DNA from 2 places in the Zhihengliuella flava genome. Region 1 is predicted to be linked to the other one. Evidence: riboswitches for the same ligand, from Rfam matches in the RefSeq annotation. Region 1 holds a riboswitch; the other holds the start of a gene.
What was found. A riboswitch is a leader RNA that binds a small molecule or an ion and turns the genes downstream of it on or off. The one in region 1 is predicted to bind S-adenosylmethionine.

Region 1 (5,042 bases):
CAGGACGGCGGCACCGTGGTACTGCCGCTGGAAACGGCCCCGTGGGGGGACAAATTCGGCCAGCTGATCGACAAGTTTGGCGTGGCGTGGATGGTCAACATCACCGCCACGGCGAGCTAAGCCGGCGCAACAGAGCGGGCGGTGGGGTGCCGACTCAAGCAGTCGGCACCCCATCGCCCGCTCGCGTCAATCTACCGCCGCGGCGGGTGAGTCATGAGACGGGCTGGTGCGACGGCGTCGTACTGGCCAATTCCGCCGCGACGCGGCGGCGCGCCTTACGCCGATGCCACAACCCCGAGATCAGCGCGAGCACCAGGCCGGCGACGGCGAGGAGCGCCCCGACGTAGGCCGTGGATTCGTAGCCCCAGCCTAGGGAGATCACGGCGCCGCCGAGTGCCGCGCCAATGGCGTTGGCGATGTTCAGCGCCGAGTGGTTCAGCGAGGCGGCCAAGGACTGGGCCTTCGGCGCCGAATCCATGAGGAGGGACTGCAGCCCCGGTGCCAGCAGGGATCCAACGCCGCCCATAATGAACACGAACACCAGGGTCAGCCACGGCACCGAGGACACCAGGCCGAAGAGCACCATGGTGATGATCAAAGAGACCATGGAAATGTAAATGCTGCCGAGCACGGACCAGTCCGCCAGGCGGCCACCCACCAAGTTGCCGACCACCATGCCGAGGCCATAAAGGCCCAGCACCAGCGGGACCACCTCGATCGGCAGGCCCGTGACGTCGGTCAGGATGGGGCTGATGTAGGAGTAGACGGCGAAGAAGCCGCCGAAACCGACGATTCCGGTGAAGAGTGCGAGCCAGACCGAAGCGCTTTTCAGCGCCGTGAGCTCCCGCCGGATACTCGCCTCTGCGTGGGCCGGGGCGTAGGGCACGAAGGCCAGGATGGACACGATCGTCAGCACGCCGATCACGGCGACGGCCAGGAACATGGACCGCCAGCCCACCGCCTGGCCCAGCCAGGTGAAGGCCGGCACGCCGACCACGTTGGCCACGGCCAACCCCAGCATGATCCACGCGATCGCCATGCCGCGCTTGGTGGGCGGCACCAAGGTGCCGGCGAGGATGGCGGCCAGCCCGAAGTACGCGCCATGGGGCAGCCCGGAGAGGAAGCGGGTGACCAACATGGACTCATACGTGGGGGCCAGGAAGGAGGAGGCGTTGGCCAGCGTGAAGAAGACCATGAGCCCCAGCACCATGGTGCGCTTGGGCACGCGGGCGCCTAGCGCGGTGAGGATGGGCGCACCGACCACCACGCCGAGCGCGTAGGCCGAAATGAGCAGGCCCATCTCTGCGTGGCTCACGCCCAGATCTAGGGCGCCCTCCTGCAGCAACCCCATGATGGTGAACTCGGTGGTGCCGATGCCAAAACCGCCCATGGCAAGCGCCACCACGGCGAAGAGGAGCTTACGCCCCTCGAGGAGCGTCGAACCGGCCGCAGCCGTGCCCTGGTGTTGGGTCATCAAACCTTCCCGATACATAGGGGGAGTTGAAAAATCAGTACGACGACGGCGTCTGCCCTATTCTCTCCCATGGAACCGTACCCACGCCAAGAGTGGGCGCTGATGTCTCATGATTTGGTCAATCCACTGGTTGTTCACAGGGCTAGAAACCGGCGTTCTTGTCCACCACCACAGCGCCGGATGCTGTGCAGACTATTCCCTATCCGGCAGAATTGCGGCCATCATCACGTGCCGGCACCGGCACAGAAACAGCGCTGCCGCGCCGGCGCGGGGCGGTACCACCAGCATCGGAGAGAGGGTAGGCATGGCAGATCAGGGGGTCATCATCGGCGAGGACGGCCTCGCCCGGCCAGCGTGGGCATCCAGCGATGCCCTCATGCGTGAGTATTACGACGGCGAGTGGGGCCTGCCGGTACGGGACGAGGCCGGCGTGTATGAACGGCTGACCCTCGAGGCCTTCCAATCCGGCCTGTCCTGGGCCACCGTGCTGCGTAAGCGGGAGGCATTCCGCGCGGCCTTCGCCGGCTTTGACCCGGAGGCCGTGGCCACGTTCGGCCAGGCCGAGGTGGAGCGCCTCATGCAGGACACCGGAATCATCCGGAATCGGGCCAAGATTCTCGCGGCCATCGCCAACGCGCAGGCCACGCTGAACCTCCGCGCGGACCCCGACGCCGGGGATTTGGGCGCGTTCGTGTGGTCCTTCCAGCCGGAGTCCACGCCTGCGCCGCGCACGATGGCGGACGTTCCCACGACGTCGGCCGAGTCGGTCGCACTGGCGAAGGCGCTGAAGAAGCGCGGCTTCAAGTTTGTGGGGCCCACCACCATGTTCGCGCTCATGGAGGCCATCGGCATCGTGGACACGCACTTGGTGGACAGTCACCGGCGCGGCAGTAGCGGCGTCTGGCCCGCTAGCGCGGCCTAGTCGAGCCGGGTCGTCCCGGTGTGTTCCACGGCGGTGCGGATGCGCTCGCGCATGTGATCGGTCATCGGCGGCAGGTCGTCGAGAGCAAAGAATGCGGCCGCCGTGGATTCGTCGTCCGCCGGGTGCGGTTCGCCGCCTACGTAGCGGCACCGGAACGTGTGGTCCAGATACTGCGCCTGGTCCCCGTTGGCGTGCACCATCGGCGCCGACACACTGACCCAGGCCAAGGATTCCACCTCGGTCTCCACGCCAGCCTCCTCCAGCGTCTCCCGCACGGCGGTACTCGCGGGGTGTTCCCCTGGATCCACCACGCCGGTGATCGGCGTCCAGTGGCCGTTGTCCGCGCGGCGGACCAGCAGGACCTGCTCGGCGGCGCCCTGGGCGGCCGGGGCGCGGAGCACCACGGCGGTCGCGCCGGAGAGCCACAGCGGTGCGTGTCCAATGCTGCGGCGGAGGTTCACGATGAAGTCTGGGATAGGCACCCGCCCACCCTATCGAGCTGGCGCGCCGGGGGCAGTGCTAATCTGGGGGCAGGTTCACGAGTCACAGCTGTCGGTACCTGGCCGGCTGTGCGGCAACCCTCTCCATCGAGTGGGGTGCCCCAGGGGAAGAACCGGCCCGCGCGGAACGTCCCGCGGGCAAGTCGATGTTCGTCCAGAAAAACGCGCTCCTGCGCGCCACGCGCCCCAGAGGCGCTGCGCCCGGGGGGCCGGTTCTGGGCTGCGGAAAGGAACACCCCATGACCGTCCTCTTGGCCGACGCCGATCCACGCCTCGCGCTCGCTGCGCGCCCCGAGTGGGGAGAGATCGCGGAGTCCGAGCGCCCCTTATGGGTGCGCTACTTCAGCGCGCATCCACCGTCGCCGCAGAACTGCGGCGCCGCGACGCCCACCGCACGGGGCGTGGACCCGACGAGCGGGCGTGCTGTGCCCTCCAGCTGGGCGCGCAACGCTCGGCAGCTCAGCGCGGCAGGTTTCACGCCGCTGCAGTTCTATGTGCTGGCCCAGGTCATCGCGGAGGCGTTCGAACACGGTCAGCTCGCCCCAGGCCGGCACCGTCACTTGTTTGAACGCTGGCCCGCGGCCAATCACGGGCCGCTCGCTTTCCGGCTCTGCGCCGAGGAGTGGACGCCGTGGCTGGCTCAGGTGCGTGCCGGCTCCTCGCCCCACGCCGCGCTCGCGACCGTCTTGGCGTGAGCCGGGTCTAGTGGGCGGCGCCCTGTTCGATGAGCAGGACGCCGCCGCAGATCATCACGATCCCGAGCAACATCATGGGAGAGAGCGGCTCCTTGAAGATCAAGCGGCCGAGCACGGCGGTCAGCGCCACCCCGGATGCGGCCCACACGCCATAGGCGATCCCGAGCGGCATGCCCTCGGCGAGCGCCACACTCAGCAAGGTGAAGGCGGTGACGTAGCAGGCACCGACCGAGGCGTACCACCACCGGCTACCGCCCGTGGCCGCGCGCAGGGACAGGGTGCCACCGATCTCCGCGAGCACGGCGATCGCCAGCACCGCCCAGGCCATCAGGCTGATCGTCATCGGGTGCTCGCCCCCTGATCGTCGTACGGCAGCACGCCGGCGTTCGGGAGGGAGCGCTGGTGGCCGATTTCCACGAGGAGCACCCCGCCGATGACCAGGGCGAAGCCGCACGCCATGAGCGGGGTGATGGGCTCGCCGTAGATCAGCCAAGAAGCGACAGCGGTCAGGACCACCCCGGCCGCACTCCAGATCCCGTAGGCCACGCCGAGCGGCATGCCGGCGCGCAGAACCCGGCCCAGCAGGCCAAACGCGGCCGCATAGCCGGCCGCCACCACCGCGTAGAAGAGCGGCTGGTCGAGCGCCGCCTTCAGGCAGAGCGTGGCGGTGACCTCGGCCGCCACCGCGGTGGCGAGCAGCACCCATTTCAGCACCGCACCAGTCTAATCGCCCGCGCCCAGCGCGCGAGGGCGATGGGGCAGGGACGAGGGCGAGGTCATCATCCCGTTGCCCCGGCGGCCGGCTGCGCTAGTCTGGGCCCACGCCCCGCTCCACCGACTCAGCCACCGGCCCTCAGCAGGATGAACGCGAAAGGAGGCGGCATGACCCCCACCTCGCAGCACGAACCTGACTTCGACCTGATCGTGATCGGCGGCGGCGCCGTCGGTGAGAACATCGCCGATTACGCCACCCGAGGAGGCGCCCGCGTGGCGCTCGTCGAATCCGATCTGGTGGGCGGGGAGTGTTCCTACTGGGCCTGCATGCCCTCTAAGGCCCTGCTCCGCTCCGGCCATGCCGTGCGCGCGGCCTGGCGGGTCGGTGGTGCCCGCGCGGCCATCACCGGGGAGCTCGATGCCGACGCCGTGCTGAGCCGGCGCACCTCCTTCACCAGCGGGTGGGACGACTCCGGGCAGGCGGACTGGGTGGACTCGGCAGGCATCACGCTACTGCGGGGGCACGCCCGGCTCTCCGGGCGGGGCCGGGTGCAGGTGGGCACGGACACCCTGACGGCGCACGCCGTGGCGCTGGCCACCGGCTCCGTTCCCGTCCTGCCGCCCATCGCCGGGCTGGCTGAGGCGGCCCCGTGGGGTACCCGGGAGGCGACGTCGGCGGACACGGTGCCGCCGCGCCTGATCGTGATCGGCGGCGGCGTGGCCGGCTGTGAACTGGC
Region 2 (5,042 bases), 290 kb from region 1:
CGAGTGGCGGAATTGGCAGACGCGCTGGCTTCAGGTGCCAGTGATCGCAAGATCGTGGGGGTTCAAGTCCCCCCTCGCGCACGCGAATGAAATGGCCCCTGACCTGGGATTTTATATCTCAGGCCAGGGGCCGTTTTTGTCAGAAGTGCTAGAAAAAGTGCTAAGACGGGACGGCGGTTGGCCGGACCCTGGATGAAAGCGATGCGGAAGCGGATAGAGCGGACAGCGTCACGCACTGCGAGCTGACCGCGTCTCCTCTGCCATTAGCTGCCGGGCGAGGTCATGGATGGCGCTTGCCTTGTAGACGATCCCCAAGTCGATTAGATCGCTGACCACGGGAATCCCGGAAGCCGCCGACGCAAGCATAACCGGCACTTGTCGTTGGTGGACGGCGGCGACGATGCCTAGGAGCATCGGAGGCTTCGCGGGGCCGCCGATCGTGATGTTCCCGTACTTGTCAGGTGCAGACGGTCTTGGGACGAGGAACACCGGGCTCCCGCTCGACCCAGGGAAGACGGAGGCATCGATGAGAAAAGTCGGTGTGTTCTCGTAATCGACGTTCATTCAGAAGAACAGTGTGGTACCTCAGGACAGTGGTGGCAGTTCATGTGTTCAGTCCTGTCGGTCGGGTTCCTGGGGTGCAATTCCGGCTTGGAGGGACCTTTGAGGATCGCGTCGAGAGTATCGGCACCGGTTCAGACGTGCTGGCTCCGCGGTGCTGACTCAGTGGTGATGATTGGCGTAGTCCTCCCACCCAGGGTCTGCGTCCTCGTAGTAGCCCCTCTCATGTTCAAACTCATCCGCCTCGACCAGCGACCCCAGCTCAGCCTCTTCGCCGGCGTCCCTGCTCCTGCTGATCAGTGCGCCGGCCCCGATGCCAACTGCGAGCTCCAGCCCGATGCCTGGGTGATGGTGGTTGACGTGGTCCTCCCAATTCGGGTCTGGGTTCGCGCCTGATCTCTGCTGCGACGACCTTCCGGCGTCGTGCACCTGCGGCGGCGGCTTCTTGCGCAGCATCTTTGCGACGATGAGGATCAAGATGCCGGTGCCGATAATTGCCAGTGCTTCCATGAGGTCCTCCGTGCTCGGTGAGCGGTGATCCGAGTATCCCTCGGACCACCGACATCCACCGTCAGCCGTGCCTCACGTCGGCATCCGTGAATGTGTTCGCGCCCAGAGCCTCTTTGTGCCGCCGGTACTCGCGAGGCGTCAGTCCGCGGGCTACGAGCTCCCGAGCGCGCTCGGGATAGCCGAAGACTTCGGGCAGTCCGCCGGCCTGCAGCTTCTGCATCGCCTCGTGGCGCACCTGCGAGCCGGGGTGCACGAAGCCGTGTGGCTCGTACTGGAACAGGTTCCAGCACCACGCGGTCGCCTCGCATCGTGTGTGCCCCGCCCAGCGGCCCTCTACGACCACCTGATCGGCGTCAGGCGCAGAGAGCGCCTCCTCGATCCTCATCCAGCCGAGCCTGCGCCGCTCCTCGGCGTCCGCCTCACGCTGGCGCTCCGTTTTCTGCTCGGCATCCGCGACGGCTCGCTCGACCAGTGCTTTGAGCTGTGCAGCGGTGAGCGTGACGCCCTCAAGGTTACCGGCGAAGCCGACAGGTGGATGGGCCGCCAGCACCGCGAGCGCGGCCTGCTCGACTTCCAACTCATGCCGGGTAGTCACCGGAATGCGGTGGTAGCTCAGGTCGAGCTCGCCCCACCAGCCGTCGCGGCGGGGGTTAACGTACTTGATGTCGGACATGGTGGATGCCCCTCTCCGGGGCAGAGCCCCATCGAATCTTGCATCACGAGATCTCGTGAGCCCGTTCTTCCCCTGGGACACCCGGGAATCGATGGATTCGGGTTGTCGCGTGACCAGCCAGGTACTTTGCGTCACGACTCTTGAACGTGGTGACGACTATACTTGAAGGCGCTGACGCCGCCCGCCCACTAGGCTACGGATCACCGTCTGATTCCCGAGCCGACCGATCAGGAGCTGTGCCATGGCCGATACCGACGCCGAGAGGTTCCTCAATGCCTTCTCCGAAATCGAGGATCAGCTCGCCCGGCAGTAGAGGCGTCGGCAGTAGAGGCGTCGTGAGAGGCATGACGATTGGGTGCCGTTCGACGAGCTGCTCTCGGGCTCCGACACTCTGCTCCAGCGGCAGAAGGACGTGCTCCGCCAGTATGCGAAGCTGCGGAACGCGATCGCGCACAGCAAGCGCATGGGCGGGAAGCCCATCGCGGACCCGCACATGGACACCGTGCTCAGCATCGAGAAGATCCGCGACAACCTCCTGAGGCCGCCGAAGCTGGTCGATGCCCTCGAGGGCTACGGACGCCCCCAGGTACTCGAGCTCGACGACGGCATCGGCGTGTTCCTCTCTCTGGTCGTCGAGCAGAGCTTCTCTCAGGCGCCGGTGCGCACTGACGACGGCTACCGCCTCATTACCACCAACGCCGTCGCCAGGCACTTCGCGCCCAGCATCATCGAGCACGGCCTTGTCGAGACCGCCACCATCAGGGCGGTGCTCGGCTTCGCCGAGACTGGCGACCGCCTCGAGACCCTCACCCCCGGCGCCACCGTGCTGGAGGCGATCAATCTTTTCTCCGGCGAAGCCAGCACCCGCGTCGAGCCACCTTCCGCGCTGCTGGTGCTCGACGCGACGAAAGAGCACCTGCCACAGGTGCTCTGCTCACGCTCCGACCTCTCGCAGCTCAGGGTGCCGTCGAGAGCCTGCCGTCCTGGTCCACCACCCGGCCACTCTCGACAGCTCGGTCGATCGCCTGGTTCAGGCGCGCATCGAGGATCGAGCCGTTCCTGTTCCAGCCGTAGAGCCTCGCAATTTGCACCGCGACCTCCGAGCGGGAGGCCCCGCCGACGTCTTGGACGAGGAGCTCGACGGCCCTCGCGAACTCGTCGACATGAACCTGCTCCGGCTTGCGTTGATTGCCGTTGCTCCGGACCTTCGTGACCGGTCGGCCCGGGACGTCGATAAAGTCGCCGTCGCGCACAACATCGGCCATCTCGATCGCCAGGTCGATGTTCTCCTTCATCCTCTGGGAGATTCTGCCGATGTGCCACCAGTCCCTGATCCGCTCGAACACCAGCGCCATGTGGATTGGGCCTTCAGCCCTCGCGAGGTTGTGCAGTGGCTCGACCAGGTACACGTGACTCCCGGGCTCGCCCGCGTCGGCCCAGAGCGGAAGGTCCTGCTCCGCCGCCTCCTTGTAGCGCACGACCCAGTCGTGGGACGCCTCCGACTGCGCGGGCACCGTTTCGACGTCGGGGCGCACGAGCTCGGGACGGCTCCGCCTCATCGCCGAGGTCCTGCCGGCGATGGCGTCCTCGATTGCGGCCCGGAGGCGCTGCTCCTCCGAGGCCTTGTCGCGGTACCAGGACGTGCCCCAGATCCGGTGCAGGGTCCAGCCCAGCCCTTCGAGCACCTGATCGCGCAGGCGGTCGCGGTCGCGCGCGGTGGGCGACGAGTGGTACTGGTACCCGTCGCACTCGACCCCGATTGCGAACACGCCGGACTTCGCGGGGTGCCGAACTGCGAGGTCGATGCGGAAGCCCGCGGCGCCCACCTGGGGCTCCACCTTGTAGCCCCACGACTCGATCGTGCGGATCACCGACTCCTCGAAGGGCGATTCCGGCATGAGCCCCGTCGCCGAGGACTGTGTCCCGAGCACCTCGATGCCGCGCTTCGCGAAGTCCAGGTACGCCCGAAGGGCCTCGACGTTCTCGTTCTGGGAGGCGGGGATGTCGTGCGCCTCCATCGAGGAGACTACCTCGATGCGCTGTCTCGCCCGCGTGACGCCGACGTTCAGTCGCCGCCAGCCCTTCTCCTTGTTGAGCACGCCGAAGTTCGTCGAGACCTTCCCCGCCTCGTCGGGGCCGTAGCCGACCGAGAACAGGATCACGTCGCGCTCATCGCCCTGCACCGACTCGAGCGAGCGGACGAAGAAGCCGTCGAGTCGGTCGCTCGTGTCGAAGTGCTCATCGAGGTCGCGGTGCGACGCCCGGAGCTCGTCGACGGCCGCTGTCACGGCCGAGGCCTGCGCCACGGAGAACGTGACCACGCCGAGCGAGGCCCCTGGTCTGGTCCGATAGTGGTGGATCACCCGCTGGGCGACGACCTTCGCCTCGCGCGGGTTGTCCGCACCGCCGCCTCGGCGATACATGCCGTCGGCCAGGAAGAACTCGACGCCGACGTCCGGGCCGTCCTCCTGCGCCGATGGGTAGGTGATGAGCTTCCCCTCGTAGAAGCGGTAGTTCGAGAACGCGATCAGGGCCTCGTGGCGCGACCTGTAGTGCCAGCGCAGCCCGAGGTTCTGGAACGCGCCCGCCGACTTCGCCAGCTCCAGGATCGACTGGAAGTCCTGCACGTCGGAGTCGAGCTCCACGTCCTCGTCGACCTCGGTCGCGCGCTCGAAGAACGACGTCGGAGGCAGCTGCTTGTCGTCGCCCGCGAGGATGAACGCTCGACCGCGATAGATGCAGTTGATCGAGTCCCCGGGGGTCACCTGCGAAGCCTCGTCGAAGATCACCACGTCGAACTTCATGTCGGACGGCAAGTACTGCGACACGGCGAGCGGAGACATCATGAAGACCGGCTTGATCGCTTGTACGGCGCTCCTCGCCTGGGAGATCAGCGACTTCACCGACATGTGTCTGCGCTGCTTCATCCCCTCCCGGCGGAGCAGGGCAGGCTCTCCCAGAGACGTGTTCGACGGGCGGCGTGCATTCGCCGCCTTGACGATGTCCCCGGTGGCGGCAGCGATGACCTCGAGATCCAGCGCCTTGAACTCGTCAACGAGCGCGCCCCTGTCGGTCGCGAGGAGCGGATGCAGCCGTTCGTCTTCCCTGATCTGCGCGTCGGCCCACGCCCTGAGGAGCGCCCGCTCCACGACCCGGGGCACGTCCGATGCCGCGATCCGCATCTCGATGCAGAACTCGATGGTCGAGTCGAGGTCGTGGGTCCTCAGGTACTCGCGGATCGCCGTGAAGTCGAACCACTCCTGTTGGCCGACGGTGTCGGAGCCGAGCTCCTCCATGA

Region 2: it holds a riboswitch for S-adenosylmethionine, as region 1 does, so the genes downstream of both, IW252_RS07555 (hypothetical protein) here and IW252_RS06185 (hypothetical protein) in region 1, are expected to answer to the same signal.

The regions. Positions count from the first base shown of each region.
Region 1 covers NZ_JADOTZ010000001.1:1,340,673-1,345,714, forward strand. The annotation lists gene IW252_RS06165 (VOC family protein) at 1-120, shown strand, start outside; gene IW252_RS06170 (MFS transporter) at 212-1,474, opposite strand; gene IW252_RS06175 (DNA-3-methyladenine glycosylase I) at 1,779-2,396, shown strand; gene IW252_RS06180 (NUDIX hydrolase) at 2,393-2,878, opposite strand; SAM riboswitch class IV at 2,931-3,047, shown strand; gene IW252_RS06185 (hypothetical protein) at 3,136-3,591, shown strand; gene IW252_RS06190 (DMT family transporter) at 3,599-3,919, opposite strand; gene IW252_RS06195 (DMT family transporter) at 3,931-4,305, opposite strand; gene IW252_RS06200 (dihydrolipoyl dehydrogenase family protein) at 4,474-5,042, shown strand, end outside.
Region 2 covers NZ_JADOTZ010000001.1:1,630,164-1,635,205, forward strand. The annotation lists tRNA gene IW252_RS07540 (tRNA-Leu) at 1-81, shown strand, start outside; gene IW252_RS07545 (hypothetical protein) at 229-564, opposite strand; gene IW252_RS07550 (hypothetical protein) at 724-1,071, opposite strand; gene IW252_RS07555 (hypothetical protein) at 1,133-1,744, opposite strand; SAM riboswitch class IV at 1,774-1,890, opposite strand; gene IW252_RS07560 (hypothetical protein) at 1,938-2,660, opposite strand; gene IW252_RS07565 (DUF4011 domain-containing protein) at 2,701-5,042, opposite strand, start outside.